DNA from 3 places in the Cellvibrio sp. pealriver genome. Region 2 is predicted to be linked to each of the others. Evidence: predicted binding sites of a transcription regulator. Region 2 holds the regulator's gene; each other region holds the start of a gene.

Region 1 (10,728 bases), 850 kb from region 2:
AATAGCGACAGCACTGAATGAATACACGGAAATCTCCTACTGAGCATGGCTGCCTTATGAATCATATGCAGCCGAAGACATTGATATCTCTATTATAAGTCCATTTTCTCATTAAAATGGGCAAAAATTATCGTGCTGTGCGTGTGCGCACTTTATTGCTGGGGCTGTAGATGAATTTTCCATTCGCAAAAGAAGAGCAGGTCTTGATTCCCGGGCCTGCAGGTCAAATAGAATCTAGCGTTCATCAGGGGGATGAAGCCGGTCATTTTGCGGGACAAAACCGGTTGGTAGTGATTTGTCATCCTCATCCTGTTCATGGTGGCACTATGGACAATAAGGTCGTGACCACATTAATGCGGACGTATCGTGATCTTGGTATTCACGTGTTGCGCTTTAATTTTCGTGGTGTAGGCAAAAGCGCAGGCTGTTTTGATAACGCTATTGGCGAATTACAGGATCTGCTTGCTGTGCTCAAATGGGCCAAGCAAGCCATGCCGGGTGTTGGGCTCCTGCTTGCAGGTTTTTCATTTGGTTCCTCTATTGCAGCACAGGCCTGTTATCAGGTTGATGGCGTTCAGCATCTCACCTTGGTTGCACCACCCGTGGAACGCTATCCCTATGATTGCGATGGCCGGTTTCCTTGTGCGCTGACGGTGATTCAAGGGGACAAGGATGAGCGCGTATTTGCAGAAGGGGTTTATGCTTGGATCGATACCTTGGGTAGCCCTGCTGAATTATTGCGCTATCCTGAAGCTGGGCATTTTTTTCATGGCTATTTAGCTCAGCTGAAAGCCGACTTGACGGTGATTTTGTTAAGGCAGCTTTCTGCTCTTTGATCTGCGTTGACGCAACTGAAATAAGATAGCGCTGCTGATAACTTATCGTTACAGTGGTTGCCAGTGTTAATGAACCTGCCCGATATATGACAACCTCTATTTCTTCTTCCCTTATTCTTCTTTCTCCTTTGCAACGCTACGAGCGCGATCTGGCTCGTTCGGATTTTCGTCATGATGCAGCACAAGCCGATGCAGTTGCGCACTTGCAGCGTCTTTATGAGCAATTGGTTGCTGCATGGCGCACAGAGCAGGAATCGTCAGGTTTTGGTGCGCTCATAAAACGATTTATCCAGCCCAGGCAGCGGGAGTTGGTGCGCGGTTTGTATTTTTGGGGTGGGGTAGGTCGTGGCAAAACCTATCTGATGGACAATTTTTTTGAAAGCTTGCCCTTTGAGCAAAAGATGCGCGCACACTTTCATCGGTTCATGCGTCGTGTGCATGCTGAGTTAAAGCAGCTGGATGGCCAGAAAAATCCGTTAAAAAAAGTAGCTGATATCATTGCATCAGAAGCGAGAGTCATTTGCTTTGATGAGTTTTTTGTATCGGACATTACCGATGCCATGATTCTTGGGACATTAATGGAAGAGTTGTTTGCTCGCGGTGTTACTTTAGTGGCTACGTCAAATATCGTTCCGGATGGTTTGTACAAAGACGGATTGCAGCGAGCACGCTTTCTGCCTGCGATCGATTTGCTCAATAAGCACACCCTTGTCGTCAATGTGGATGGTGGAGTTGATTATCGGTTGAGGGCGCTGGAACAAGCTGAGCTCTATCATTCTCCTTTGGATGATGAGGCCGATAAGAGCCTGATGTGCAGTTTTAAGAGTTTGGTGTCTGCCAATAGCGATATTCGTGAGAGCGTTGAGTTGGAAGTTGAAGGCCGTATGATACGTGCACGTTATCTGGCTGAAGGAGTTGCCTGGTTTGATTTTGCTGATCTCTGTGATGGTCCCCGTTCGCAGAATGATTACATTGAACTTGCGCGGGAATACCATTCCGTGATCCTGAGTAATGTACCTGGTTTAGGGCGTGAAAAAGATGATCAGGCGCGGCGTTTTGTTAATTTGGTTGATGAATTCTACGATCGTCAAGTCAAGCTGGTCATATCGGCTGCAAGACCTTTAGTTGGGTTGTACGCAACAGGAAAGTTGGATTTTGAGTTCCAGCGCACCGTTAGTCGCTTGCTTGAGATGCAAAGCCATGAGTACCTCGCTCGCCCTCATCGCCCGGAATAACCATCCATCAGGCTGTAAATAGCGGTTGAAAAGCAAGCACTGGCTGTGTAGTATGCCGCCTCCCTATTTTAGGGGTTGTTTTATTCATTTAGATTAGTTCCACATCCAATTAGGCAGGAATAACATGAAGACCTATATTGCCAAAGCAGAATCTGTCGTTAATGACTGGTTCATCGTGGATGCGGCGGGAAAAACACTCGGCCGTTTATCTGCGGAAATTGCTTCACGCTTGCGTGGCAAGCACAAGCCAGAATTCACCCCACACGTTGATACCGGTGATTACATCGTTGTGATCAATGCTGCTCAAGTGCGCGTGACTGGCCGTAAAGCGACTGACAAGATTTACTACTCTCACACTGGTTTTGTGGGTGGTATTAAATCTATCAGCTTCCAAAAGTTGATTGAAAAAGCGCCAGAGCGCACCATCGAAACTGCTGTTAAAGGCATGTTGCCGAAAGGTCCACTGGGTCGTGCTATGTTCAAAAAACTGAAAGTTTATGCAGGTAATGAGCATCCACATGCTGCTCAGCAACCTAAAGAACTGAACATCTAAGGGGAGCTGACATGTCTGCACAATTTTACGGCACCGGCCGTCGCAAAACCTCTACCGCACGTGTATTCATCACTGCTGGTACTGGTGCAATTATTGTTAATGATCGTCCATTGGATGAGTACTTCGGCCGCCCGGTTGCGCGCATGGTAGTGCGCCAGCCTTTGGAGTTGGTCGGTTTGGTAGAAAAATTTGACGTAAATGTTACTGTCTCTGGTGGCGGTAGCTTTGGTCAGGCGGGCGCTATTCGTCACGGCCTGACTCGTGCTCTGATGGAGTACGATGAGTCTCTGCGTAGCGAATTGCGTAAAGCTGGTTACGTTACTCGCGATTCTCGTGAAGTTGAGCGTAAGAAGGTTGGTCTGCGCAAAGCGCGTAAGAAGCCGCAATTCTCCAAGCGTTAATGATTTTTACCGGTCAGTTATTTGCTGGCTGGTTGATGATCATCAAAAAACGCCCAAGTCTTTACTGGCTTGGGCGTTTTTTTACGTCTAAAATTGCGGGCTTATAACCCACTGTTTGTGTGTGGTTATTCTTGTAAGCAGTGCGTTAATTCATTACCATTGCCCGCCTTTTCTTGAGTCACCCAATATTCCTTATTTCGCCAGTCTTTGAGCTGTATTTGTGATAAGTCGCTGGACGATATATTAGGCAATTTGCTAGCCGTGTTTAGGGGAGAAAATCGTCATGAGTAATGACGCAGTAAATAAAACGCGCCGTCGCGTATTAATCGGAGCCACGTGTGCAGTGGGTGCGGTTGGTGCAGTGGGTGCTGCTATTCCTTTTGTGGGTTCGTGGAACCCGAGTGCCAAGGCAAAAGCTGCTGGTGCGCCAGTAAAGTACAACCTTAGCAAAATCGAGCCAGGTGCCATGGTTACTGTTGAGTGGCGCGGCAAGCCTGTGTTTATTGTTCGCCGTACGCAAGCTGCTCTGGATAGCTTGAAGAAAGTAGAGCAGCAAGGCGTGTTGCTGGATGCTGAATCCAATGAGCCTCAGCAGCCTGAATACGCCAAGAACCCGGAGCGCGCAATCAATAAAGAGTTTGCAATCCTGCTTGGGATTTGTACGCACCTTGGTTGTGCTCCTATGTATCGTCCTGATGTTGGGGCAGCCGATTTGGGTGGCGAAAAATGGCAAGGTGGTTTCTTCTGCCCATGTCATGGTTCCAAATATGATCTGGCTGGCCGCGTATATACCGGCGTACCTGCACCGCTGAACCTGGAAGTTCCTCCTCATAAATATGAGAGCGATGCTGTTGTTGTGATTGGCGAAGACCAGGGGGCTTGATATGAATTGGTTAGTGGGATTGTGGCAGTGGGTTGATAAACGCCTCCCGGTACAACGTGCCTGGGATACCCATATGGGCAAATATTATGCGCCCAAAAATTTCAATTTCTGGTATTTCTTCGGCGTGCTTTCTTTATTGGTGTTGGTCAATCAGCTGGTAACCGGTATTTGGTTAACAATGAGCTACACCCCCTCCGCCGAAGGTGCGTTTGCATCTGTTGAATACATCATGCGTGACGTAGATTACGGCTGGCTTTTGCGTTACATGCACTCTACTGGTGCTTCAGCATTCTTCGTCGTTGTCTATCTGCATATGTTCCGCGGCATGATGTACGGTTCATACAAAGCTCCACGTGAATTAGTGTGGATCTTTGGTATGACTATTTATCTCGTGCTGATGGCCGAAGCCTTCATGGGTTATGTATTACCTTGGGGGCAAATGTCTTATTGGGGCGCACAGGTAATCGTTTCTCTGTTTGGCGCTATTCCGGTTGTAGGCAATGATTTGGTTGAGTGGATTCGCGGTGATTACCTGATTTCTGGCATTACCCTGAACCGCTTCTTTGCCTTGCATGTAGTGGCCTTGCCTATCGTATTGCTGGCGTTGGTTGTTATGCATATTCTGGCCTTGCATGAAGTGGGTTCTAACAACCCCGATGGCGTCGAAATCAAAAAGAACAAAGACGAAAACGGCATTCCGCGTGACGGCGTTCCTTTTCATCCTTTCTACACAGTGCACGATCTGGTTGGCATCACTGTGTTCCTGTTTGCCTTCTGCTTCATCATGTTCTTTATGCCTGAGATGGGCGGCTTCTTCCTTGAGTACGCTAACTTTGAAGAAGCTAATAATCTGAAAACGCCAACCCATATCGCCCCAGTTTGGTACTTCACTCCTTTCTATGCAGTGCTGCGTGCAGTAACCCTGCAAATTGAAGTGGGGCCAATGGTGTTGACTGCGAAATTATTAGGTTTCGTGGCCATGGGTGCAGCTATTGCTATCTTGTTTGTACTGCCATGGTTGGATCGTAGCAAGGTCAAATCCATGCGTTATCGTGGCCATATCCCGCGCATTATGTTAATTGCATTTGCTGCAATGTTCGTAGTGCTGGGCTACTTGGGTGTTAAAGCGCCAACTGAAGGTAGAACCTTGTTATCGCAAATTGCTACCGCTTTCTACTTTGCATACTTCCTGACCATGCCCGTATGGACTACTACCAGCCCAGAAAAAGCCAAGTCAAAAGTCTCTTGGGTTCTGTGTGGTGTGTTTGCCGTGATTTTTGCCTGGATGGGGATTGATTACATCGGTGGCGATGTTCCAGCGTTGCTGTTAGTGCTTTGCTTTGTCTTGGCAGCTATTTTTGCTGTATTACCGTTGTTGGCTGCGCGCGATAAAGATCTGGTAGAGCCTACACGCACTCAAGCCAAGGGTTTGCCTGGGTTATTGGTTGCTGCCGGTTTTGTGCTGTTCTTGATTCTGGCAATTGTGCCAATTAAGGCGGTTGCTGCAGAAGGTGCATTTAAGTGTGGTGCTATTCCTTGTGATGCTATGGAGCCCGACCTAAAGGATAAAGAGTCTCTGCAGCGCGGTGCCAAGTACTTCGTTAACTACTGCATGGGGTGTCACTCTGCTAAATACTCACGTTATGAGCGCGTAGCTGATGATTTGGATATTCCACACAGCTTGATGGAGCAGCATTTGATTTTTGGTAACGAGCGTATTGGTCAGTTGATGGATATTTCTATGAAGCCACAACAATCCAAGGTCTGGTTTGGGGTAGCTCCACCGGATTTGACACTTGTTGCTCGTGCTCGCTCTCCAGAGTGGATCTATACCTATCTGCGTAATTTCTACAAGGATGAAACTCGCCCATGGGGTGTTAATAACCGTGTATTCCCGAATGTGGGCATGCCACATGTTTTGATTGGGCCACAGGGTTTGCTGGAGTGTGGCGCTGGACCAAAACTCAATCATCACGGCGGTGCGTTGCGTAATGATATTGGTCAGGTTGAAATGGACGAACATTGCGGCGCATTGAAGGAAGGAAAAATCAAAGGCACCATGTCCCAGGCTGAATTTGATCAGGCTGTTTACGATCTGGTTAATTTTCTGGAGTATGTTGCCGAGCCTATTGCTGTAAAGCGCCAGTCAATTGGTCTTTACGTGTTGGGCTTCCTGGTTATTCTCTTTATCTTTGTCTACTTCCTGAATCGCGAGTTCTGGAGAGACATTCACTGATAATCGGTGAGCAAACAAAAAGGGCGACTAAGGTCGCCCTTTTTGTTTGAGTCTGTGGATAAATCCCTGTAATTTGTTGGTATTGTTCTATTCCAAGGAAAACTGCTTATGTCCATGTCATCCAGCCGCCCTTATTTTTTGCGAGCCATCTATGAATGGATACTGGATAACAATTGCACCCCCCATATTCTTGTTGATGCTCATGTACAGGGAACCCAAGTACCACAGCAGCATGTAAACAAGGATGGGCAGATCATCCTGAATATTTCGCCCAGTGCTGTGAAAGATTTATTTATGGATAACACTGCAGTTTCTTTTAATGCCCGTTTTAGTGGTGTTGTTAATAATCTTTATGTTCCATGCGGGGCGATTTTAGGGATTTATGCTCGGGAAAATGGTCAGGGGATGATGTTTGAACCAGAAGCCAATCCCCAGCCTCCCGCTCCGCCACCTGTCTCACCCACACCACCGGTCAAGCCTGTTAGTGATGGGGCAAAACGACCAGGATTACGTGTCGTTAAATAACGACCACCTTCTAACAACACCAGCTGCGGCTGGTGTTTTTGTTTTTGGAGCTTATTTGTGACGTTTGTGCGACATATTTGTGACAAAAATATCGCGCGGTCACATTAGTGTCATATTTGGCCGTTAGAGTAGCTTTCAGTGGTGAGGCAAGCCTTGCCACACAACCAATCTACGCAATGACTAACGGAGCGCTCTATGAACGCCAAGAACATTATCAAAGGGCTGGTACTTGCTGGCTCTATGGTTTGCACCGCTGCGCTGCAGGCCGCTGTTGATCCAAAGTTGCCTGAATACAAAGCTGTCACCGGTGTATCAGGAAACGTGAACTCAATAGGCTCAGATACCCTTAACAATCTGATGACGCTGTGGGCAGAAGATTTTAAAAAGTGGTATCCAAACGTAAATATCCAAATTCAAGGCGCTGGCTCTTCAACTGCGCCACCAGCCTTGATTGAAGGCACCGCTAATTTTGGCCCGATGAGCCGTGAGATGAAGTCTGAAGAGATACAGGCATTCGAAGCCAAGCATGGTTACAAGCCAACGGCTGTGCCCGTAGCGATCGACGTTCTTGCGGTATATGTCAACAAAGATAACCCGATAAAAGGTTTGTCTCTGCAACAAGTAGATGCCATTTTCTCTGCTACCCGCAAATGCGGCGAGCCAAAAGATATTACCCGTTGGGGTGAAGTGGGTCTGGAAGGTGCGTGGGCGAATCGCGATTTCACCATCTATAGCCGTAACGCAGTATCAGGTACTTACGGATACTTCAAAGACGAAGCACTTTGTAAAGGTGATTTCAAATCCAGTATCAATGAACAGCCAGGCTCTGCTTCAGTAGTTCAGGGTGTTTCAGAGTCAATCAACGGTATTGGTTACTCAGGTATTGGTTATGTGACCTCTGGTGTTCGTGCGCTGCCATTGTCCAAAAAGGATGGCCAGCCTTTCGTTACGCCAGATGCAGCACACGCATTGGATGGCACCTATCCGTTAGCGCGTGTTCTTTATGTGTATATCAACAAGCACCCGAATCGTAAGCTGGATACCCTGCAACTTGAGTTCTTGAAGCTGATTCTATCCAAGCAGGGCCAAGAAACTGTTGTGCGCGATGGCTATATCCCGCTGCCAGAGACAATGGTTTCCAAAGCACTTGCTGAGCTGCAGAAGTAATTGTCGCCGAATGAAAGCCGCCTTGCCGGGCGGCTTTTTTTTGCCCTGAAAAACTGTGTTACAGAAAAATGACAGCGAAGTCTGGTTTTGTAACAAAAGTGTCATTTTTGGTTGCTAGGATTCCCGAGCCATAAGATTAACAGTGAGCAGATCATGTCCGAACCCGCCCAATTGGTAAAAGAATCTGTCAGCTTGATGCCGACACTCGAACAGCGCACACGTCTGCGCCGTATCCGTCAATTTAAGGATGGCCTTTCACGGTATGGAGTAATGACTGCCGGTATGGCAGTTGTGTTTTCATTAGGGCTGATATTTTTCTATTTGTTCTCTGAAATTGCTCCGCTATTCCGCGGTGCATCGGTTGAGATTGTTAAAACCTATACGCCCGAAGCGTTGCACAACGCACCAGAGGACGAAACTGAATTTCTTACGCTTGAACGCTATGAAGAAATCGGCGGCAACTTCAAGCGCAGCGGTGCAGTCAGTTTTTTTACGGTTGATGATGGAAAAACTTTGTTATCAGCCCAAATGCCAAAAGCGGATGGTGCTAGTTTTTCAGTATTGGCCACCAGTACAGCCGATCACGGACTGGTTGCTTATGGTTACAGCAATGGTCAGGTTGCCGTTGCAAAAACCGAATACGCATTAAGTTATCCAAATGATAAACGTCAAATTACCCCCAGCCTTGAATTTCCATTGGGCGATCAACCTATCCAGCTTGATGCACAGGGTGCAGCATTAAAAGTATTGGCGATTCAGGAGACTTCCAGTGGCACATTGATTGGTGCACTGACGGAAGATAATCGTTTGCTGTTAGGTGTATTCAGTAGCAGCCGCAATTTAATTACCGGTGCAGTGACGCTGGAGCAGGAAATTTTTACCCTGCCTCCGTTGCCTCAAGGTGTTACTGGTACTCATATGCAAATTGATGAGCGCGCACAACATTTAGTGATAGCGACTGATAAATCACAGATGGTGTTATACAAAATTATTAGCCCATCCAATGCAGAGCGCAAAGAAGCCGTCGTAGTGGCGAATGGCAAAATTACTGCGATGCAATTTTTAGTCGGTACCGGATCATTGGTCGTTGGTACCAGTGAAGGGCATGTCAGCCAATGGTTTTTAGTGCGCGATCCCCACAATGAATATCATGTAACGCATGTGCGTGATTTCGATTCACTAGAGGGTTCCGTTACCGGTTTTGCACCCGAGTTTGCTCGTCGTGGTTTTTGGGCGGGCGATGACAAAGGCAATATCGGAATTTACTACGGTACTTCCCATCGCACGTTATTCAATGAATCTATTAGTGATAAAGCAATTAATAAAATTGCGATATCTCCAATCAACAATCGCGCATTAATGATTGATGAAAGCAAAAATCTAGCGCTGCTGGATGTTTGGAATAAACACCCGGAAGTCTCATTTAGTTCGCTGTGGCAAAAGGTGTGGTACGAAGGGCGCGATGAGCCTGATTATATTTGGCAGGCATCATCCGGTAGCGATAACTTTGAAGCAAAAATGAGTTTTGTTCCGTTATCTCTCGGTACCTTGAAAGCGGCGTTTTTTGCGATTTTATTTGCTGTGCCGCTGGGTGTCATGGGCGCGATTTATACCGCCTATTTTATGACGCCTAAATTGCGCGGTATTGTAAAACCTACCATCGAAATTATGGCCGCTTTACCAACGGTAATTCTTGGTTTCCTTGCGGGGTTATGGCTCGCGCCTTTTATCGAAAACCATTTGCCAGCCATTTTCAGTATTTTAATTTTGTTGCCCGTCATTATGTTGGTTACCGGATTTATCTGGAGCAAATTTCCGGAAAGTATCCGCAATCGCATTCCGGAAGGCTGGGAGGCGGTGATTGTTGTGTTGCCGATTGTTGCGACTGTATGGGCTTGTGTTGCAATGAGCCCGTTAACCGAAATCTGGTTTTTTGATGGCAGCATGCGTCAATGGTTTACCGACAATGGCGTTAACTACGATCAACGCAATGCATTGGTTGTTGGCATCATCATGGGCTTTGCGGTAATCCCCAGTATTTTTTCTATCGCAGAAGATGCGGTATTCAGTGTGCCGCGCCATCTCACACAAGGTTCATTAGCCTTGGGCGCAACGCCTTGGCAAACCATGGTGGGTGTAGTACTGCCCACCGCAAGCCCGGGTATTTTCTCGGCCGTCATGATGGGTTTTGGTCGTGCTGTAGGTGAAACCATGATCGTGTTGATGGCGACGGGTAACAGTCCTGTAGTTAATTTCAATATCTTCGAAGGCATGCGTACCTTGTCTGCGAACATCGCAGTGGAGTTGCCGGAAACCGCAGTTGGCAGTACACATTTCCGTGTGTTGTTCCTTGCTGCATTAGTGTTACTTGCACTGACCTTTGTTGTGAACACCTTGGCTGAAGTTATTCGTCAGCGCTTACGTCAACGCTACAGCAATCTGTAATGTTGGATAACTTTTTCGGAAAAATGTGATGAAAAATTTATTGAAACGAAAAACATCCTGGTTCAGCAGCGGTTCGCCCTGGATCTGGTTAAACGGTGGCGCGGTAGCCATTTGTATGTTGATGGTGCTGGGCTTGCTGGGCTTGATTGCCGTGCGTGGTTTTGGTCACTTCTGGCCGGCTGACATTTTGCAAACATCTGTTGTTGATCGCGATGGCAATCGCCAGATCATAATGGGTGAAGTAGTGCGCGATGAAATCATTCCTGCATCGGTAGCACGCGATGGCGGTTACACCGTTGCGCAGGATGTAGAGTTAATCACTCGCTATTTGTTCAAAATGGGTAACCGTGATGTTAATGGCCGCGATTTTTCCTGGTTTCTTGAAACCGGGATGGATGAATGGCAATACCCCGCCGATGCAATCTCAATCGAGCGTCGCGAGTGGGG
Region 2 (10,728 bases):
GCAGCCGCTATGTTTGCAGCCGGAGGCACCGGTGAATTTTTTTCACTCACGCAAAAAGAAGTGGATCGCGTTGTGCGTGCAGCGGTGGAAGAAACCGGAAATAAAATGCCGGTGATTGCCCCTGCCGGTGGTGGTACAGCGGTATCAATTGAATATTGCCAAGCCGCAGAAGCTGCCGGTGCCGATGGTATTTTATTGCTGCCGCCTTATTTAACCGAAGCGGCAAAAGACGGTGTGGCTGCGCATGTAGAAGCTATTTGTAAATCCACCAAACTGGGTGTGATTGTGTATAACCGTGCAAACCAACGTCTGGATGAAATCGAGCTGGAAAAACTGGCGGAGCGCTGCCCCAATCTGGTGGGTTATAAAGACGGTTTGGGCGATATTGAATTAATGACTCGCATCTACGCCCGCTTAGGTGATCGCTTGACTTACATTGGCGGGCTGCCGACAGCAGAAACATTTGCATTACCTTATTTGGAAATGGGCGTGACTACGTATTCGTCGGCCATTTTTAATTTTGCGCCGGAATTTGCGCTGAATTTTTATCATGCCGTGCGCGCGCGCAATTATGAGCAGGTGTATAAATCGCTCAATGAATTTGTGTTGCCGTATATTGCGATCCGCAATCGCAAACAGGGTTATGCTGTGTCAATTGTAAAAGCAGGTATGAAAATTGTGGGGCGCGATGCCGGCCCTGTGCGCACACCTTTGCTGGATTTGACCGAGAGTGAAATGGCTGAACTTGCCGCGTTAATTTCACGCATCCAATAAAACCCACGCGATAGATTGTAAAAGGTAGCTTCAATGAAATTAACGGGAAACTTGCTTATCGGTGCTGCGCAAATTGCGGGCGACAAAGGAACTTTGTATGCCGTAAACCCGGCAACTGGCGAACAACTTGAGCCTGTTTATCATTTGGGTGGTGTGGCGGATGTTGAACGTGCCTGTGCGTTGGCAGAGCAGGCATTTGATAGTTATCGCGCAACCTCGCCTGCGGAGCGCGCCCGTTTTTTAGAGACTATCGCGCGCAATATTGAATCCCTTGGCGATACATTAATTGAACGCGCTATGGCAGAAACCGGTTTGCCGCGTGCACGTTTGGAAGGCGAGCGCGCCCGCACCTGTAATCAATTGCGTTTATTTGCGCAGGCTATCCAATCCGGTGAACACAATTTGCCGCGCATTGATTTGCCTATGCCGGAGCGCAAACCTGTGGCGCGTCCGGATTTACGTCAGCGCCGAATTCCACTTGGCCCTGTTGCAGTATTTGGTGCAAGTAATTTTCCACTCGCGTTTTCGGTGGCCGGTGGCGATACCGCCTCTGCTTTTGCGGCGGGTTGTCCGGTTATTGTAAAAGCGCACTCGGCGCATCCGGGCACATCGGAATTGGTTGGGCAAGCTATTCAACTGGCGGTAGCGCAATGCGGTTTGCCTGAAGGTGTATTTTCGTTGCTGTATGGTTCAGGTAACACATTAGGAACAGCATTGGTTGCGCATCCGGTTATTCAGGCGGTTGGATTTACCGGCTCGCGTGCCGGTGGTATTGCGCTGATGCGCGTTGCTCAGCAGCGTCCACAGCCCATTCCTTTTTATGGCGAATTAAGTGCATTGAATCCGGTGGTGTTGTTACCCGGTGCATTAACAGATAAAGCGGTGGAATTAGGCCGACAATTTGTTGCATCACTCACTATGGGAGCCGGGCAGTTTTGTACTAACCCGGGATTACTCTTGGCGATTGATTCTCCTGCGCTTGATCAATTTATCCAATCCGCAAAAATTGCGCTGCAAGAATCGGCTGCGCAAACCATGCTGAGCCCCGGCATCCATAATGCGTACCAACATTCCACTGCGTGCATTGCAAAAAGTAAACAGGTAGAACTGGTTGCCTCTGGTTTGGTTTCACCTGCCCCCAATACATGTCAGGCAATGCTCTATGCAACTACGGCGCAAGCTTTTATTGCCGATATTAATTTGCACGAAGAAATGTTCGGTGCTGCATCGCTATTAATTCGTTGCCGCAATGAAGATGAAATAGTGCAAGTGCTAAAAAAAATGGATGGACAACTCACGGCCACGCTTCATTTTGCAAACACCGAGCGTGATGCCGCGCGCAGACTTCTGCCGGTTTTGGAACGCAAAGCCGGACGTATTCTTGCCAACGGTTGGCCTACCGGTGTGGAAGTGTGTCATGCAATGGTTCATGGTGGCCCTTGGCCAGCAACAACCGATGCGCGCACTACATCGGTCGGCACTGCTGCACTGGAGCGTTTTTTGCGGCCGGTGTGTTATCAGGATTTGCCCGATGAATTATTGCCTGCAGAATTACAGGCGAATAATCCGTTGCAGGTGAAGCGTTTGATTGACGGTAGTATTTTTCTAGTGTGAGCCCGGTTTTTTAAGGTGCATCCGGCGTAAAACACAAGCGTGTTTTCAGTGTGTGTTTTACGCCAGATTTTCGCTGATGGCTTTGAGTACCGCCTGGGTGCGGTCGCGGCAGTCGAGTTTGGCGAGGATATTGGATACGTGATTGCGCACTGTGCCTTCCGCCAGAAAAATCGTTTTTGCAATTTCTTTATTGGACCGGCCATTAACCAACAAGCGCAAAATTTGTTTTTCCCGTTCCGATAAATCCAATGTCGATTTTTTTTGCTGGAATTCGCGCAACATATCGGGCTCGGCCAAAAATGTCGAACCGTCAGACACCAGTTGCAAACTGCTGACGAGTTTTTCCAGCGACACATCTTTTAATAAAAATCCGTTAGCGCCTGCTTTTATGCTCTGCGCAAATAAATCCGCATCGTCAAATGTTGTGAGCATCAAAATGGGTGTGTTATTGCTGCGTGCGCGCAGGTGCTTCACCAGGCTGATGCCATCCATCACCGGCATACGAATATCGGCGAGCAGCACATCGACAGGCTGTTGAGTGATAAACGCCAGCGCTTCTTCGCCGTTGCGCGCCTCCCAACTGACTTGCGCATTGCCGGAAATTGCCAGCAATCCGGAAATCCCCTGCCGCACCAACTGTTGGTCATCAACCAAACCTACATTAAGCATTGTGTAACTCCATTGTTATCGCTAACCGACAACCTTTCTTCAACGGTATTAATTCAACCTTGCCAGCAAAAGGATGAAGACGTTCTTGCATGCCTTTGAGTCCATTGCCGGGATTAATCAGCGCGCAGCCATGGCCGTTATCATCGAGCTGAATAACAATGTGTTGTTGGTTTTGTTGTTGTTTCTGCTCAAACGCGAGTTGGATTTTTTTGGCTTTGCCGTGACGCACCGCATTACTGATACCCTCCTGGATACAGAGCAATAATTGCTCGGCGATTTGCGCAGATTCCAATTGCAAATGGCCATTGATTTCCAGCTCCAATTCCGGGAGATGTTCTGCCAGTGCCTGCACTGCCTGATGAAAATCCACTGCGGTAGCGGTGCGTTGGTCGCGCACGACCGCGCGGATATTGTCGAGCAACTGTTTGGCGAGTTGTTTGGTATCCATCACCGACGCTTGCAGTGGTTGCGCTACTTTGTGTTGCAGAATTTCCAACTGCAAATTGAGTGCAGTGAGTTGGTGGCCGAGAATATCGTGCAGGTCGCGCGCGATGCGCAAACGTTCCTCCTGCTTACTGGATTGCGCCAGAATAATACGCGTCGCTAGCAATTGTTGGTTGGCCTGCTCCAGCTCTTCACGCGCATGGCGTTCGCTGACACGTGCAAATGCAGTGGCGAGTGCAAATATCTGGAAGCCAAGGAACGTGAGTGCACTGATTACTTGATTGGTGTAATGCCACACCCAGGTCATTATAAAAAAGAACACAAGGTTACTCAGCAACACCCATAAAATGGCCTGGCGACGTGAAAAATAATCGGCCAGTTGCGCAGCCCAAATCACGAGGAGTACGGGCGCTACATCGCTGCGCTGCACAAGCAATAACAAGAGTGCGATGGCCAGCTGCAATAATAAAAAAATCTGGTGCCGCCGATAATGGAGTTGGATGTTTGCTGTGTAAGTAACGCTGACAAATAAATATAAAAAAACCAGATAGCCAGCAATGCCGGGCACGGCATAAACCGATTCCAGTAGCCGTTGGAATTCAATGTAGGCGACTGCGCCCCAGGTGATCACGCCCGCCAGTGTGAGTAGGTATCGGTCATTGGTCATGGAGTATCCTGAGGCTTTGCGTGGAAACGGGCCGCCTATCTTACGTCCAAAATTACATCCACAAGAACAGGACATTTGTCATCGTATTTTGATGAGCTGTGTCATCGTAAAATCCTGAGTATTGACACCTGCCGGGTTATCGCGATTTTTGTATTGTGTGCGGGTATGCAATCACTATAGATATCGGCTTAAAGGAGTTTTGTTATGCGGTTGATCAATAAATTGGCAGGTGCAGGATTGTTGGTATGCGCGCTGCCCGCTATGGCGCACGAGTTGGTGGTGAATGTGGGTAACATCGCCTCAACAGACGGTCATTTGCTAGTGGCGGTTTATAACCAACAAACGCACTACGACAACAACAGCCAGCGCGTGGCAGTGCAAAAAGTGAAAATGACTGGTGACAGTATGCGGGTTGTGCTGGGCGATCTTCCGGCGGGTGAATACGCGGTGAAGTTGTTTCAGGATGAGAACGATAATGGCAGTATCGATATGAATGCGATGGGTATCCCCACCGAACCCTATGGGTTTTCCAACAATGGCGGGATGTTTGGCCCACCGTCATTTGACGATGCGAAAATACAGCTTAATCAACCGACTGAAATTGAAATCCAGCTGCGCTAACAACAGGCCAGGCAGGTGGAGGTGGTAGGTTGTGTTAAATAAAAAAACGGCGATCTTTTCAGATCGCCGTTTTTTATGTGCGCCGCATTACTTACAGGCCAGACTTGCAGGACTTGTGCTTGTAAGTAATAACGGTCAGCAGGCCTTAGTTACAGCTGCGAACCAAGGACCATGCGTTTTGCCATGCCCAGCCAGTACCTGGTGCGTATGGGCCGCCAACAGTACACCAGCCGCCAACAGTACATTGATACTCGCTACCTGCGTTAACAACTTTAGCGCCGGTTGCGTAAGTAGCACCGTTTACATAAGCAGGAGAAGTACAGTTACCGGTAGACACAGATGATGCTACTGATGAAGCAACAGAAGACGCTACGCTTGAGCGGCTTGATGAGCTAGGTGCAACGCTGGATGGGGTAGATGAAGTTGAACCACCGCACGCACCTAGATCCAACCAGTGAGCGTATTGGCCATTGCTGGTCTCTGGGTTGTTGCCTTGAGTCCAGTAGTTAGCCTGATAACGCTTGCCGTTGTGTTGTACTTGGGTTGGGTTTTGGTAAGCGATAGTTGGATTCCAGATACCCAAACCAGCACAGGTATTGTTGGAAATGCTTGAGCCAACAGATGAGCTTGCTACAGAACCTACAGAAGAAGACGACGCAGGAACAGAAGAGTTACCGCCACCGCCGTAGTTTACGTCGATACATTGATAGAAGCCTTCAGCCGCATCTCTTTCCCAGTCACGTTGCCATACGCTGTACACAATGTGACGGCCAGTACGTGGTGGCATTTGAACGGTGTGGTAAGAGAATTGTTCTTGATCAGCTTTACCTGAATCGTGGATCAATTCAAGGTCAGACCAGCGCAGTGGTTGCGCGTGGTTGTAGCCTTCGCGGGTGATGTAGTAACGGAAGTACATGGTTTTGTGCGCAGCGGTGTTAGTCCACACGAATTGCAGTGGGCCTGCACTTACGTTGGTTGCTGGCCAGTCGGTGCGCGCCAGATCCATACCGTACAGGTTAGAGCGGCCTACAGAGCAAAGACGGCCATCCGGAATAAAGTATTCGTGGTTGTCACGCACACCACCCACTGCCACTTCTTGTGGAGTGTAGAGACCGCCGTTGCCCGCTGCTTTCGCTGCGATACACGCTGGGTGGGTCGGGTTCTCAATGCCGTTGTCCTTACATTGGATCACACGGCTTTTTGGGGAAGATACATAACCGTGGGCAAATGCCTGGCCTGCAACCAGAATTGAGCCCAATACGACTGCGGAAATACCGCATGCTTTCATTGTCTTTTTCACTTTCAATCTCCGAACTTATTGTTTGTTAGATGGTGCCTGGACAGCACTCGGGAGTACGACTGAATAAAACATGCACGTGATCAGGGCATGGCGCAAAGATCATTGCATGGGAACGAGTCTAAAATGACAACGTTGTATTGGCGAGTCCGACTTTCAGTTTGGGGGGTAATATTTTGGGATGCAGGTTTGATTTTCGGAAAATTTTCAGAAGAAAACGAAATTAAAAGTTCGAATTTTATTTTGACGTCAAAATAATGTGATTAGCTGCGCAAATAACAGAATTTATTGCGGCAAAGGGAAGACACACATGAACACACTGCCTTTGCCGGGTTCGCTGGTGATTTTCAGTTCGGCCTCATGGCGCATCAATACGTGCTTCACAATCGCCAATCCCAGACCTGTTCCACCCGTCCCACTATTTCTGCTGGCATCGACACGATAAAAGCGCTCGGTCAAACGCGGGATATGCTGCGCTTCAATACCGGGGCCGTTATCGCTCACCGAGACATAGACATTTTTTTGGTCTTGCCAGAGCAGCATGCTCACTTTGCCGTCGGCGAGTGTGTATTTGATCGCGTTAGTGACCAGATTGGAAAAGGCGCTGTGCAATTCTTTTTCATTGCCCGGTAACAACAAAGGCTTGGTGGTGTTGTTGCAGATCAGAGTCAGCTGCTGGTTTTTTTCTTTGCTGAGCACTTCCGCTTCACTTTTGATAATCGTCAGCAGCTGCTCGATATTAATCGGCTTGTGGTTGTGACCCGCTTCGGTGGTTTCCAGTTTGGACAGCACCAGCAAATCGTTGATCAGCAGCGACATGCGTTTGGCCTGCTGCAACATCTGCTGCAAGGGCTTATTCCAGCTGGGGATGGTGTTGTTATCGGCCAGCGTTTCTACGTAGCCGTTGATCACCGTGAGCGGCGTGCGCAACTCGTGGGACACGTTGGCCACAAAGTCTTGCCGCATTTTTTCCAGATTGTGCACCTGGGTGATATCGCGCACGACGATCAAGCGTTCGTTTTTACCGAATGGGGTAATCTGAAATTGCAGATGCTTGGAGGCAAAGCGGGGCGACGGCAGCTCAAGCGGTTCTTCGTATTTGCCCTCTTCAAAATAGGCGACAAATTTGGGGTGACGGATAAAGTTGATTACCGACTGCCCCTGGTCTTTGGTGTTGAGCGCCAGCATGCGATGGGCAGCGGGGTTCCAGAAGTCCAGATGGCCGCGCGCATCCAAAATGATCAAGCCGTCTTTCAGTGATGAGCTGATTTCCTGGATGCGTTTGATCACCGCTTGCAGGTTTTCTTTTTCAAGGCGCTGGTCGCGCTGCAATTGATAGATGTTGTCGAAAATTTGCCCCCAGATGCCGCTGGCTTCTGGTGGATTTTGGCTGTCCTGCCGTACCAGCCATTGGTTGAGGCGGCGGATTTGCCAGAGCATCCAGACGATATAACTGGAGCAGCCAATCAGCATCCACAGCGAATAATTATCGCTGAAGAAGCCAATCAGGCTGCAAATGGCGAGGATGATAAGAATGCGCTGGAGTTCAGCGCTAAAACCTTTTAACAACGTCGAGCCTCTTGGTTCTAAATCCGCGGCTGCAGCTGATCAGCACTGCGAGACTCGCCGTGAATACATCCATGTAGGCTCGACTGCGGCATCCATGCCGCAGACGGTCTCGCAGCACTGATCAGCTGCAGCCGCTCACGAAAGTGTTATCAGGCTTCAATACGAGTAGAAAAACGATAGCCCGTACCGCGCACTGTCTGGATCAGGTCTTCGTGGCCATCCACGGTCAGGGCTTTGCGCAGGCGACGGATATGCACATCGACCGTGCGCTCTTCCACATACACATTGCCGCCCCAGACGTGATCCAGTAACTGGCTGCGAGTATAGGCTCTTTCCTGATGGGTCAGGAAAAATTCCAGTAAACGATATTCGGTTGGCCCCATATCCACCGACTGGTTATTGATGGTGACGCGGTGGCTGGCGGGGTCAAGGCACAGGCCTTGTACGGTGATCGGTGCTGAGTTGATTTGCGGATCAGCGCGGCGCAACACGGCTTTCAAGCGGGCAACCAGTTCACGCGGGGAAAAAGGCTTGGTGATGTAATCATCGGCACCCACTTCCAGCCCCTGGATCTTGTTGTCTTCCTCGCCTTTGGCGGTGAGCATAATGATGGGGGTGTTGGCGGTGACTTCGTCGCGTTTTAAACGGCGCGCCAGTTCAATACCGCTGGTGCCGGGCATCATCCAGTCGAGCAGAATCAAGTCTGGTTTTTCATCAATGATCAGGCCGTGGGCATCCTGCGCATTGCTTGCCTCCATTACCTGGTATTCGGCCATTTCCAGCGCCACACGCAGCATGTCGCGGATTGCGGATTCATCGTCAACGATCAGGATTTTGCGACCAGTCATAAATGTTCTGCCTGAAAAAACTACGGGGTGCCGCACAGGTTTGTGAAGCTATTGTTGCAGCTTATTAAATAAGTTCAGTGTTACACATTTATGACAGGATAAAAATTTTGCGCTAGCGCAATGCGTAATCGGCAGCAATACCCGCAAACACCGCCGCACCAACCCAATTGTTGTTCAAAAACGCCTTGAAGCAGTCCTCGCGTTTGCGAAAGCGGATTAACCATTGTTGATACACAAAAAGCGCTCCCGCAACCGCAAGCCCAAGGAAGTAAGCAGCGCCTAATTCAAAGCGCTCCCCAACAAGTAACAGCGCGTAAAGCGCCATCACCTGCAGCACCCCGGTCATCAGCCGGTCTTGCTCACCAAACAAAATGGCGGTGGATTTCACGCCGATTTTCAAGTCGTCGTCGCGGTCAACCATCGCGTAAAAGGTGTCGTAGGCGACTGTCCAGAGCACCACCGCGAGGTAAATCAGCCACATACCATGATGCAACTCCCCGGCTTGCGCGGCATAGGCCATAGGGATTCCCCATGCAAATGCAGCCCCGAGCACCACTTGTGGCAAATGGGTGTGGCGTTTCATAAACGGATAACAGAAAGCCAGAATCAGCCCGCCAACGGACAGCTTGATCGTGAGTGGATCGGTCATCAGCACCAGCCCGAACGCAATCATGCAGAGCGCGATAAACAAGCCAAGCGCCTCTTTGCTGGATACTGCACCGGTCGCGAGCGGCCGGTCTTTAGTGCGCTTGACCTTGCCGTCGATCTTGCGGTCGGCAAAATCATTAATCACGCAGCCTGCAGCGCGCATCACAATCACACCCAAAGTAAAAATCACCAGATTTTTGATGCTGGGCACACCCTTGGCGGCAATCCACAAGCTCCATAGCGTCGGCCAGAGCAAGAGCAAAGTTCCGATAGGGCGATCCATACGCATCAAGCGCCAATAAAGCAGGACTTTTTGGCGCAGGTCTGTCTGGCCTGCTGCTTTTTGCGTGGCGCGCTGGAGGATTTTGCCGGCACTGGATTTTGCGGCCTTAGCAGATTTGGGAACGGCAGATTTTGGGGTGGCAGATTTGGGAGCTGCTGGTTTAGCCGAGCCGGTTTTGGTGGAGGTTGCAGCAGGTTTTTGTGAGTTGGGAGTTGTCATAACCAAAGCGCCGGTATTGTTGGAGTTATCGGGTATCAGGACGGATCTGGATTGTCTGGCTGTCACATTCGAGCGATCAAATCAGGCTACTGAATCAGGGCGATAAAGTCAGGTAAAAACACTTCGCTGACCAACAGGGGTTTGGCGTGTAGATAAAACACCGAACGCCGCCCCCACAGATGCCCCTTGCCGCACAATTCGGCTGGCATATAGGCATGATCGCGGCTAATCCGCGCCACTGCAATGGCGCTGCGCACCAAGTGTGGCTGACTGAACAAAAACGCGCCTAGCGGGCGGCTGCCTTGTTGGCGCAGATGACGCAGTGATCCGGTCAGGCTCGATAGCGGCAAAATACTGCGCGCAAATACCCAGGGGGTTCCTTTGCCGCAGAGTATCACCTCGCGGATCAGCGCCTGCTGCGGGCGGCTCATACCCAGCGCCTGGCGCTCATTCAAGCTCGGGATACCAAGCGCCTGGCGCAAGACTTTCACTGCAAACTGCCTCTGGCTTAATGAGACGAGGCGCGCTGTCAGCGAGCCGTTATCGGCCAGCCAATCCTGTAACACGGCTTGCGGGCGCTGTTGGCGGGCAAGTTGGCGGAGAGGTTTCCACGAACGGGTTGAAAGCGGGCGGGGCATCGCAGCCTTGGACAAAGCGGGTTCCTCAATCGGCTAATATGGCGGTCGGCTTGCGCTGGCACGCGCAAATGCATGGGCGGCAGTTTATCAGCTTGGCCAATCCCAAGCGTGAATAATGCGTTTACAAGTCTGCCGCAATCCCGTGAATGCAGGTAAACTCCCTGTGAAAATCAATGTTGATGGAGAGAGAAAACATGCATAAGACCGACATAGTAGTGGCTTTGGCCAATAATTCTGATCTGGGTGTCAATAAAGCGGATCTGGTGGTTTCGGCTTTTATCGAGCAAATTACCAATGCACTGGCGCGTGGTGAATCAGTGGCCTTGTTGGGGTTTGGCACCTTTAATGTGAGTGAGCGCGCCGCGCGTGAAGGCCGCAATCCGCAAACCGGCGCAACCATCCAGATCGCCGCCAGCAAAACTGTCACCTTCAAAGCA
Region 3 (10,728 bases), 370 kb from region 2:
TATTCCGGCGCTACCCAAACTGGCCGGTTTGCTGACATTGATTGACCGCAGTCTGATCGAGCGCCCCGAATTGCTGGCGGATTCAGGCGATGAGCAGCAGTTGCTGCGTTTCAGCCGCGAAGAATTCCAGCAAATAATGGATGACGCCACCATTTGCGATATCGCTGTGCCACTTGAGCCGCTGGAAGTGGACGATACCAGCACCAGCGATACCGAACAGATCCTCGGCGCGGTGCGCAACTTTACCCAATTGCGCGTGAAGCAGCGCCTTGAAGAAACCCTTGAATTACCACCGTTATCGGATACCGCGCAGCGCATTATCAAGCTGCGGGTAAACCCCAATGCGGATATCAGCGATCTTGCGCAGATCGTCGAAACCGATCCAAGCCTTGCTGCACAAGTCGTGAGCTGGGCGGCATCGCCTTACTACTCTGCGCCGGGCAAAATCAAATCCATTCACGATGCGATTGTCCGCGTACTTGGTTTTGATATGGTGCTCAACCTCGCACTGGGTTTGTCACTTGGCAAAGCCATGACCATTCCCAAAGAGGGGCCGCACGGGGCTTTGCCTTACTGGCAGCAAGCGGTCTACATGGCGGCGACCATTGAAGGATTGGTAACCGCGATTCCACGCGACCATCGCCCCAGCTTTGGTATGGCTTATTTGTGCGGCCTGCTGCACAACTTTGGCTATTTGATCCTGGCTGAAGTATTTCCTCCGTATTTCCGCAATTATTGCGAATTGGCTGACACCAATCCGCATGTTGACCATCAGGCCGTTGAACGCCATTTATTGGGCGTGACCCGTGAGCAATTGGGCGCTTCGCTGATGTCGCTCTGGTCGATGCCGGAAGAGGTGGTGGTCGGATTGCGCCACCAAAACAATCCGCATTATCAAGGTGAATATGCGGCTTACGCCAAGTTGATTTATGTCGCCCAGCGCTTGCTGTACCAGCACAACATTGGCCGTGGCCCCAAGCAGGCTATTCCACCGCAGGTGTTTGAAGACCTGCATCTGGATCCGGAAAAGGCCTACACCACGGTGGCTAACATCATTGAATCGGGCGATGACCTCAAGCATATCGCTCACGAGCTTTCGCCTCATCACTGATAGGCTCGGTTGCTACCGGGATCGATCCAAGGCAAAACCCCTTCCAAGGGGTTTTGTGTTTTTAGCGGAACCGATTTTTAATCGATTATTAAAACAATAGCTTTTCCACCACTTCACCAGCAGACAGGTTTGTTATGACCATTGATTTTCCCGCTGCAGAAGCAGCAGCCATTCTTGTAGAGCGCCGTATTAAGGGTATACAGGCAGAGCGATTACCCGAAAGTTGCCGCCCACAAACTATTGAACAGGCGCTGGCCGTCCAGAACGCTGTTGCCGAGCGCTGGTGTGATGTGATGGATGACAGTATCGGCGGCTGGAAATGCCTGCAGCCACCGGCTGATGACAAGGTGATTGTCGGCTCGATTTTTACCCGCACCATCGATTCTGTGCCTCCGGTATCCCTCTGGGCAAAAACCACGGCAGAGGGCGAACGCGCGCGTATCGAACCGGAATTGGCATTTTTCTTTGGGCAGGATTTACCGCCGCGCGCCGAACCTTACACGCCGGATGAAGTCGATGCAGCGATTGCCAGAACCCATATGGCACTGGAGTTGATCAATAGCCGCTACGCTGATCCCGCCAGTTGTGAGTTCCCTGAAATGCTGGCCGATGGCCTGGTCAATCAGGGGCTGTTCATCGGCCCGCAAGTGGATTCAGCGCAAGCGCGCGCGGCGAGCAGTTTTACTATCACCATGACCTGTGCCAATGGCGAGGTGATCGAGCGTCAGGGGCAGCACCCGAATACCCATCCGCGTGCGCCACTTTACTGGCTGGCGGAATTTTTGCGCAGCCGGGGGCAGGGCATAGTCGCGGGGCAGGCCGTCATCACCGGCTCTTATGCTGGCGTAATAGAGGTGCCGCTCAACACGGATATACAGATCGACTATGCTGGATTGGGCAGTATGCACGTCAGTTTCAGTGCCAAACAGGCCGTTTGATAAAAAGGTCGATGAAACAGGAGTTTTTATGAGCGATACATCCCCATCCCAACCCTTCTTCAGTTGCGAAATTCCCGTGCGCTGGGGCGATATGGATGCCTACGGGCATGTGAACAATACCCTTTATTTTCGCTATTTTGAGGAGGCGCGCTTCCAGTGGATGCTGGCAAAGGGGCTGCCTCTCAAAAGTGATACCCACCCCGTCGTCGTCACCATTGGGTGTACGTTTATGCGGCCGATTTTCCATCCGGAAACCCTGCGTATTGATGTGTATATCTCCGAGCCTGGCCGCTCCAGTTTTATGGTGACTTACAAGGTTTATACCGCCTCGCAGCCGGATGTACCGGCGGCTGAAGGCTATTCCAAAGTGGTCTGGGTCAGTTCGGTTGACGGTAAATCGGTACCTCTACCCGACCCGGTACGCGCTTGGTTTGCGGGCTAAGCCATGCCGGTGTGGCTGGAGGCTGGTTTTTGGGGATTCGCGGCCGCCAGTGCCCTGATGCTGGGGGCGTTGCTTGGTTGGTTTATCCGGTTTTCTGCTAAAACGGTCGCTTACGTGATGGCGTTTGGCAGTGGAATCTTGCTGTCGGCGTTGAGCTTTGAGCTGGTGGCAGATGCAGTGGAGCAGGCTAGCACAGTGTGGGTAATCGCCGGTTTTATGGGGGGCGCATTGGTATTTTCCCTGATTAACCGCGCACTCAATCACCCGGCAAAACACCGCAAACGCTCGCGTGGGCAGCACCCGCACTCCCATGCCGAAGCATCCTCGCCGGTATCGAACGGCGGTGTGGCGATTGCCGCGGGCACTTTGCTCGATGGCATTCCCGAATCCATCGCCATAGGTTTATTGGTCGCCAGCGGTGGCAAGCTCAGCATTGTCACCATTACTGCTATTTTTATCTCGAACATTCCAGAGGCGCTTTCCAGTACGGCGGGCATGCGTCAGGCCGGGCGTAGCGGCGGGTTTATTTTGCGGCTCTGGGGTGGGATTGCGTTGCTATCGGGGTGTTTTGCCGTTATCGGTGCATTGTTTTTCGGATCGGCACCGGAGCATGTCAAAGCCCTGATTAGTTGCATCGCTGCCGGCGGGATTTTTGCGATGGTAGTGGAGACGATGATCCCCGAAGCCTTCGCCGAAACTCATGAAATGTCGGGTTTGGTGGCCGCGCTGGGGTTTGTTGTTGCTATAGCATTACAAACATTGGAAATGTAATGCGTATAAGGCAAATCAGCTCAGGGGTTCTGCGGTGGTGTCATCAAACCGTAACCTGCAGGGCGCAAAAAGGTGCCCGCTAATTGTGTTTACTGTTGTTGTGAATCCAAGGATTTTTTATGCCTGTTAACGCTGGACAATTGAGTCGTCGTCATTTCCTTAAAAATGCATCCGCCGTTGCGCTGGCGTTGGGAGGTCTGCGCAGTTTGCAGCTGCAGGCGCAGGTCTATGCGCAGGACCCGGTATACGGGATCGACAAGGTTGGCCAGTTATTGCTGGACCCTGCAGGCATTCTCAATTTGCCGCGCCATTTCAGTTATCGCGTTATTTCCCGCACCGGCGACCGCATGAGCGATGGGTTGATCACGCCCAGCGCACCTGATGGTATGGCGGCCTTTCCGGTGCCGGGTAACCCCAGCCAGTGCATTTTGGTGCGCAACCATGAGTTGGCATCCAGTCTTGATGAAATCGACCCCTTCGGTGGTGATCGCAAATTGGCGCGCAAGCATGTGGGTGACAAAGCCTACGACAATCACTTGTTGACCATGCGCCCCGTAAACGGCGGCACCAGCACCTTGTTGTTTGACCATCGCAGTGGCCGCGTAGAACGCAGTCATCTCAGCCTGATTGGAACCGCGCGTAACTGTGCGGGCGGCGCAACACCCTGGGGTAGCTGGCTCACCTGCGAAGAATCACTGGTGGGTAAACTGCAAGGCTATGGCCGTGAACATGGCTACGTATTCGAAGTGCCATCGCTCAGCAAAGGGCTGGTCGATGCCGTACCGCTTAAAGACATGGGGCGATTTATGCACGAGGCGGCGGCGGTGGATAGCACCAGCGGCATTGTTTATTTATCAGAGGATTATGAGCGCGGTTTGTTCTATCGCTTCCTGCCCAAAGTACCTGGCAAGCTGGCGCAGGGCGGTCGCTTGCAAGCCCTGGCGATTCGCGGCTGGCCAAAAGCCAACACGCGCAACTGGCCGGAAGACTCCACCGATAAACATGCGCAATCGGTGGCCATCAACCAGCGTTTTGAGTGCGAGTGGATCGACCTTGAGGAAGTGACATCGCCCGATGGCGATCTCAGCAAACGGGGTGAAGCCAAAGGTGCGGCGATTTTTGCCCGGGGTGAAGGATTGGCGTTTGCGCTGCGCGACGATAACACCCGCGAAGTCCTGTTTGCGGCAACCGGCGGCGGCCCCAACCGTATCGGTCAGGTCTGGCGCTACCAGCCCAGCCCCTACGAAGGCACCGCGCGCGAAGCGGAGCAGCCGGGCACTATGGAGCTGTTGTATGAGAGCCATAACCGCGCGGTGTTGGAGTCTTGCGACAATATTGCCGTCGCCCCCTGGGGTGATTTGATTATTTGCGAAGACAGCTATTCGGATAATCCCGATACCGTGAACTATCTGCGCGGGCTTACGCCTGAGGGGAAAATCTACACGCTGGCGATGAATGCGCATCCGGAGAAAGGTGAGTTTTGCGGTGCCTGTTTTTCGCCCGATGGCACAACCTTGTTTGTGAATATCCAGCGCCCCGGAATGACCTTGGCGATCACCGGCCCATGGGGGCATTTGCGCAACCAGGCCAAGGGTATGGATAAAGTAAGTTAGCGCTTGTTTACTCCAAGCGCTTTTATGTTCGGGTAGTTTCTGTTTTTAATGGTTTTTTCTCTGGGTTTTCTTGCTCAATCTCAGGCTGCTTCCAGTGCAGCCTGCGCGTCCAGCTCATGCCAGCGGGTGGTGTCGCTGTGGTGCAAGAGGCGCATGTTGCCCTGATGGTCTTCAACCAGCGCAGTGCAGTTCTCAATCCAGTCGCCGCAATTGGCGTAGCGTAAACCGCCTTCTTCGCGCAGTGCAGGATAGTGAATATGGCCGCAGACAACGCCGTCGTAACCGCGTCGTTTGGCCTCGGCAATGGCCTCCCGCTCATAGGTTTCAATCGCCGCCTTGGCACCTTTGATATTGCTCTTGATTAATCCGGCCAGTGAAAAATAGGGGCGACCCATAAGCTTGCGGATGCGATCAGACCAGCGATTGATAAACAACAAGAGTTCATAACCGTGGTCGCCAATAACCCGCGTCAACCAGCTGTGGTTGATGTAGGCATCCATCGCATCGCCGTGCATGATCAGCAAACGTTTGCCATCGGCAGTCACATATTCATGTTCCTGCGCAATTTCAATTGGGCCGAATAACTGGCCAGAGAAGTGGCGGATAGGATCATCGTGGTTGCCGGGCACATAGACTACACGCACGCCTCTGGCTGCCAGCTCATAGAACTTCAGCATCACCTGATAGTGTTTGGGTGGCCAGCAGAAGCGGCGCTTGAGCGACCACAAATCCACAATATCGCCCACCAAATACAAGGTGTCGCAATGGATGTGGTTGAGGAAATCCAGCAGGTAATCGGCTTTGCAATCGCGAAAGCCTAAATGGATATCCGAGATCCATATGGTGCGGGCATTGATCAGCGCGCTGGTCGGCTTGGGTGGGGTTTTATCGGCAACTAAAAAGTCGGCAGCGAGGGGATTGGCATGGGTCATGGTGCATTTCCGTAGCTGTTTCATCCCAGTCTGGGATCAACAGATGACGGAAAGGCAACATTTTGATGAATTTTGGGTGACAGTTAACCCGCGCGGCTAACGGAGGTGGGTTGTTCTTGAATTAACCAGTGAAGCACCGCCTGACGGCTTTCCAGCATCTCGCAGTAGGTTTGCAGGACAATCGGGTTGGGGCTGGGTTGTTGTTGCAGGTGCTTGATGCGCGCCAGTAAAAAGTCGATGTCATGCTGTACTTTTTCGGCCACTTCCGTGCTGTTGAATGCTTCGTTACCAATATTGAGAATCGTCATTAGGGCGTTATCCTTGCTGATTTAGCCGCCAAACTGTGACTGGGTGTCAAGGCGGGATGCTGCTCAGTATCGCGGAATCCCAAATGTGAAAACAGTCGCAATTCTCCGCAAATCTTGTGAGATATTGCCTACAAGATTGTGCAGGGAGGGCAGTTTAGGCCTGTTGTTTTTTGAGTAGTGTCAGGCAAAACAGGCTGGTGGCAGAGAGCACTATGGCGGGGCCAGCCGGGCTATCCCACCAGTAAGACGCGGCAAGACCGGCACAAACCGCCGCAATTCCCAGCAAACTGGACACTATCGCCATCTGCTCCGGGGTGTGTGTCAGGCGGCGGCTCGCCGCTGCGGGGATAATCAGCAGCGCGGTAATCAATAAAACCCCCACCACTTTCATCGCAATAGCGATGACCAGCGCCATCAGTAGCATCAGTGCCGTGCGCACACGGGTCACAGGTACACCTTCAACTTGCGCCAGCTCTTCATGCACGGTGATCGCAAGCAGCGGCCGCCAGAGCCACATCAGCGCGCCAATCACCGCGAGGGAAATAATCCAAATGCTCACCACGTCGCTTTGGCTGACCGAGAGAATATCCCCAAACAAGTAAGCCATCAGGTCGATCCGGCTGTCGCTGAAGACACTGACACACACCAGCCCCAGCGCGAGGGTGGAGTGGGAGAGTATTCCGAGCAGGGTGTCGGTGGCGAGGAAGCGGTTGTGCTGAAGAGCGACCAGTATCAACGCCAGTAGTAAGCAGCCAAGGGCGATGGCGACATTCAGGTTGATGTCCAGCAGTAAGCCAAATGTAACGCCGAGTAGGGCTGAATGCGCGAGGGTATCGCCAAAATACGCCATGCGACGCCAGACCGCAAAAGCGCCCAAAGGGCCTGCAACCAGGGCAACCGCGATTCCGGCAAGCAGCGCAAGTACTAGAAAATCAGGCATGGTCATGTCCGCAATGGCTGCCATGGCGATGCACCAAAGACGCAGGTTTGCTCTTGATAACATCGCCATGGGCATCGTGCTGGTGATCGTGATGATGAGTGTAAATTGCCACCTGTGGGGCATTTGCCAACCCGGGAGTATCGCCAAAGAGTGCGAGGTAGGCGGGGTCGTTAGTGACTTGCTCCGGATGGCCCTCGCAGCAGATGTGCTGGTTGAGGCAAATAACGGTGTCGGTAGTGGCCATCACCAGATGCAAATCGTGGGAGACCAGCAGCACTCCGCATTGGCGGCGGTTGCGGATTTCATTAATGAGTGCGTAAAGCGCCGACTGGCCGGTCACATCTACGCCCTGTACAGGTTCGTCCAACACCAGCAGTTGTGGATCGCGCAGCAGCGCTCGCGCCAGCAAAACACGCTGGGTTTCACCGCCCGAGAGCGACTGCATGGGCATATTGATCAGCTTGTCGATGCCGGTCAGTGCCAGTGTTTCAGGTAAATCCGCGCGTGCTTTGCCTCCCAGTGCAAGGAAGCGCGCGACCGTTAAGGGCAGGCTGGCATCAATGTGGAGTTTTTGTGGCATGTAGCCAATGCGCAAGTCCTGTGCTTTCTCGATCTTCCCCTCATCGATCTTGAGTAACCCAAGTACTGCGCGTACAAGCGTGGTTTTACCTGCGCCGTTGGGGCCTATAAGGGTCACAATTTTACCGGCTTCCAGTGTCAGATCGGCGCGTTGGAGAATCTGGCGGCCGTTGCGCGTAACACATAACCCGCGCGCTTTGATCAGATACTCACTCATGATGGCATTCTGCTCCATGGCCGGTTGCGCAGTTGGAGCACAGGCCGGATACCTCCAGCGACTGGGCTTCCACAGTGAAACCGGCATCCTGGGCGACATCCAGTATTTGCTTGCTCAGTGCGGGCTGGTCGAGTTCGATCGCAATGCCGCAGGCACGACAAATCAAAAAATGGCTCTGGTGTTTGGTGCCGGGCGACGGGCAGCCAATAAAGGCATTGAGTACGTTAATTCGGTGGATCAGCCCCTGTTCCAGTAAGAAGTCCAAGGCGCGATAGACCGTCGGTGGTGCCACGCGGCGGGTGTTGGCTTTGGCCAGCATTTCCATCAGCGTATAAGCGCCAAGGGGCTTGTGGTTTTGCCAAATCAGCTCCAGCACCTGCAGGCGCAAATCGGTCAGGCGCACACCGCGGCCTATGCACAGCTGTCGGGCAGATTCCAGCGCATCGCTAATGCAATGGCTGTGGTCATGGTGGCTACAGGCGATGGGGGTGTGTTCCATAAATGTCCCGGTATGTTTCCCCGTAAGGAATAGGCTGGATGCAGTACTTAAGTGCAGTACGCAAGACAGTTAAAGAGGAAAGTCAGCAGCTGGCTATGTTACTCTATAACCTTTCGTCTGGCATATAGTTCACGGGGTCGGGATAGAGTTATGCGGTATTGCGGTGTTTTGTTGCGGGATGCCTTGTTCTCTGCTGCCCTGCTATTGGTTGTTGCTATACCTGCCCAGGCAAAAATCCAGCTGTTGGCGAGTCTTAAGCCATTGGCACTTATCGCACAGGAAGTGGCCGGTGATCAGGCGGATGTCGGCACGCTCCTGCCTGTCAGTGCATCGCCTCACGACTATCCCCTCAAAATGTCCGACCACAAGCGCTTGCGCAGCGCCGACCTTGTATTGTGGATCGGGCCGGAAATGGAAAGCTTCCTTGCCCGCCCATTGGCGAATCTGAAACCGCAGCAGGTAATGACAGCCTATCAATTGGAAGGGCTTTATTGGCCTGAGGCGGATGAAGCGGATCATCACCATCACCACCAAAACCACTCAGCGCATGAAGGAAAAGATCCGCATATCTGGCTTGATCCGCGCAATGCGGCACTGATTGCGCAGGCATTGGCTGAGCGTCTGGCGCAGCTACAGCCGGATTCTGCGCAACAATTTCGTGCAAATGCACAGCGATTCAGCACATTGCTCCAACAGTTGGATGAGCAATTAATGCAGCAGCTGACACCGGTAAAAAATCGGGGGTTTGCGGTTTACCACGAAGGCTACGGGCATTTTGTTGGGCGTTATGGGCTGCATCAGGTCGCCTATGTGACTTACATTCCAGAGCGTCGCCCCGGAGCAAAACATCTGCAGGAATTGCGCGGTGTGCTGGCGAAAGAGGGTGAATGCCTGTTTATGGAGCCTTATTACAAGATGGATGCCATGGAAGAGATGGCCGCGTCACTGGATTTGCGTGTTGGCTTGCTGGATCCTATTGGCGGCCAACAAGTATCCAGCTATCAGCAATTATTGGAACAACTTGGGCAGGGTTTCTTAACCTGCCTTGCGGATGGGCGTAACGGTTGATGGGCTGACGGATGTCAACGCTGCCGTGCTAAACGGCTTGCGCATTTTTACCCCGCGCGCTTCCAGCATCTCTAATTGACGTTTGTTTAATTCCATCAAGAACGCATCAAAGTAATGGCGAATGTCTTTATTGATAGACGATGCCGCTTCTTGCAGTAATCCCAGCATACCTTCCTGTGTCGCCATGCGGTGACGGATCCCCGTTGTGTGGTACACGCAACTCGCCAACTGTTGCATGCGAAAAATTGCAGTCTGGGAAAAGATCAGTGTATCCATAGCATCCTCCAATGCGGTTTAAAGCAAGTATTAGCGGCGTAAGATCATGCTAATAGTGGGCTTACTCTTCGAGTCTAGGCCAGAAAATAAGCAGCGCGAGGGAGTCATGCGCCAAGCTAAACGCAAATTACAAATTTGTGATCGGCACAAAAAAAGAGCCCTGCGGCAACCAAACAAAAAGTTATAAGGTCGGGCGCAGGGCTAATACACGAGGAGAAAATAAGGGAGATAGTCCAATCAAAACAACAGCTTAAAGAAAGCTCACTGCATCGGTGACTAACCGATGCAGCTACAACTTAAAGGGCAAATTGTTGGGCAAGCTTGGCTTCCAGTTTCTCTTCCAGATTGGCATTTGCCTCTTCGGTCAGAGAATCAGTTTTTGCAGCCAGTTCATCAGCAATACGCGCTTCTGCGTCTTCCTGAGTTTCAACCCAAACTGTCTTAACGCCGATATCGGCAGCAGCCAAGGTCAGGTCTTTGTTCGTTGCCTCGTCGGCAAAAGCGCCGGTGGCAGTCAAAATCAATGTTACAAATACGAGAGCGGTTTTTTTCATCGTGGGTTCCTCCGATGGTTTGTAAATCCAGTTGCCTTGTGAGCAACCTTTCTGTTGTGTTACTTGGGGTTAGGTTCACCAGTAACGAGCGGGTTTTGCTTTGTTACTGTATGTTACGCATGGTAACACATATATTTTTGTTGACTAGAGGAGTGTTAGGCTTTTTTGTTATGTGAAGTAATTTTTTGTGAATAAATACCGAAACTTAGCAATAAAACTTAAAAAAACTAACAACTTTGGCGCGCGGTAACACATTTTTGTTTAAGTAACACTTTTTAACACTCGCGCAAAGATTCTGTTATCGGTGCTGTGTGCGCTGTATCGCTTGGGCTTGGTTTGCAGGTGTTTGGTGTATCCTTCTCCCCTTAAATCACCCATCCAATTGCCGTATTGACAGGCTGTTTTCTTATTATGACGACTACCGAAATTCAAAATCCCGCTGCCCCCCTGGTTCTGGTCGATGGTTCTTCGTATCTGTAC

The links. The regulator PhoB, encoded in region 2, activates phosphate uptake and scavenging genes when phosphate is short. The targets are predictions, from matches to a motif close to TGTCATAAANNTGTAACA.
Region 1: the regulator PhoB is predicted to act here: its motif matches at 6,737-6,754, upstream of VC28_RS10310 (PstS family phosphate ABC transporter substrate-binding protein).
Region 3: the regulator PhoB is predicted to act here: its motif matches at 3,301-3,318, upstream of VC28_RS15690 (alkaline phosphatase PhoX).

What each region holds. Positions count from the first base shown of each region.
Region 1 is NZ_KQ236688.1:2,369,932-2,380,659, reverse strand. Features, by position in the region: gene VC28_RS10350 (Z-ring associated ZapG family protein) at 1-27, opposite strand, end outside; gene VC28_RS10345 (alpha/beta hydrolase) at 171-836, shown strand; gene zapE (cell division protein ZapE) at 923-2,071, shown strand; gene rplM (50S ribosomal protein L13) at 2,196-2,624, shown strand; gene rpsI (30S ribosomal protein S9) at 2,636-3,025, shown strand; gene petA (ubiquinol-cytochrome c reductase iron-sulfur subunit) at 3,309-3,908, shown strand; gene VC28_RS10320 (ubiquinol-cytochrome c reductase) at 3,910-6,144, shown strand; gene VC28_RS10315 (ClpXP protease specificity-enhancing factor) at 6,253-6,669, shown strand; gene VC28_RS10310 (PstS family phosphate ABC transporter substrate-binding protein) at 6,865-7,836, shown strand; gene VC28_RS10305 (ABC transporter permease subunit) at 7,990-10,281, shown strand; gene pstA (phosphate ABC transporter permease PstA) at 10,310-10,728, shown strand, end outside.
Region 2 is NZ_KQ236688.1:3,216,600-3,227,327, reverse strand. Features, by position in the region: gene kdgD (5-dehydro-4-deoxyglucarate dehydratase) at 1-774, shown strand, start outside; gene VC28_RS14030 (aldehyde dehydrogenase (NADP(+))) at 808-2,388, shown strand; gene VC28_RS14025 (response regulator transcription factor) at 2,446-3,057, opposite strand; gene VC28_RS14020 (sensor histidine kinase) at 3,050-4,168, opposite strand; gene VC28_RS19320 (DUF2141 domain-containing protein) at 4,373-4,789, shown strand; gene VC28_RS14010 (lytic polysaccharide monooxygenase) at 4,935-6,089, opposite strand; gene phoR (phosphate regulon sensor histidine kinase PhoR) at 6,372-7,655, opposite strand; gene phoB (phosphate regulon transcriptional regulator PhoB) at 7,805-8,503, opposite strand; gene ubiA (4-hydroxybenzoate octaprenyltransferase) at 8,616-9,440, opposite strand; gene VC28_RS13990 (chorismate--pyruvate lyase family protein) at 9,740-10,306, opposite strand; gene VC28_RS13985 (HU family DNA-binding protein) at 10,486-10,728, shown strand, end outside.
Region 3 is NZ_KQ236688.1:3,586,388-3,597,115, forward strand. Features, by position in the region: gene VC28_RS15670 (HDOD domain-containing protein) at 1-1,111, shown strand, start outside; gene VC28_RS15675 (2-keto-4-pentenoate hydratase) at 1,246-2,049, shown strand; gene VC28_RS15680 (acyl-CoA thioesterase) at 2,078-2,491, shown strand; gene VC28_RS15685 (ZIP family metal transporter) at 2,495-3,262, shown strand; gene VC28_RS15690 (alkaline phosphatase PhoX) at 3,382-4,875, shown strand; gene VC28_RS15695 (UDP-2,3-diacylglucosamine diphosphatase) at 4,956-5,807, opposite strand; gene VC28_RS15700 (hypothetical protein) at 5,891-6,115, opposite strand; gene znuB (zinc ABC transporter permease subunit ZnuB) at 6,270-7,055, opposite strand; gene znuC (zinc ABC transporter ATP-binding protein ZnuC) at 7,048-7,851, opposite strand; gene VC28_RS15715 (Fur family transcriptional regulator) at 7,844-8,350, opposite strand; gene VC28_RS15720 (zinc ABC transporter substrate-binding protein) at 8,501-9,418, shown strand; gene VC28_RS15725 (hypothetical protein) at 9,386-9,694, opposite strand; gene VC28_RS15730 (hypothetical protein) at 9,991-10,248, opposite strand; gene polA (DNA polymerase I) at 10,660-10,728, shown strand, end outside.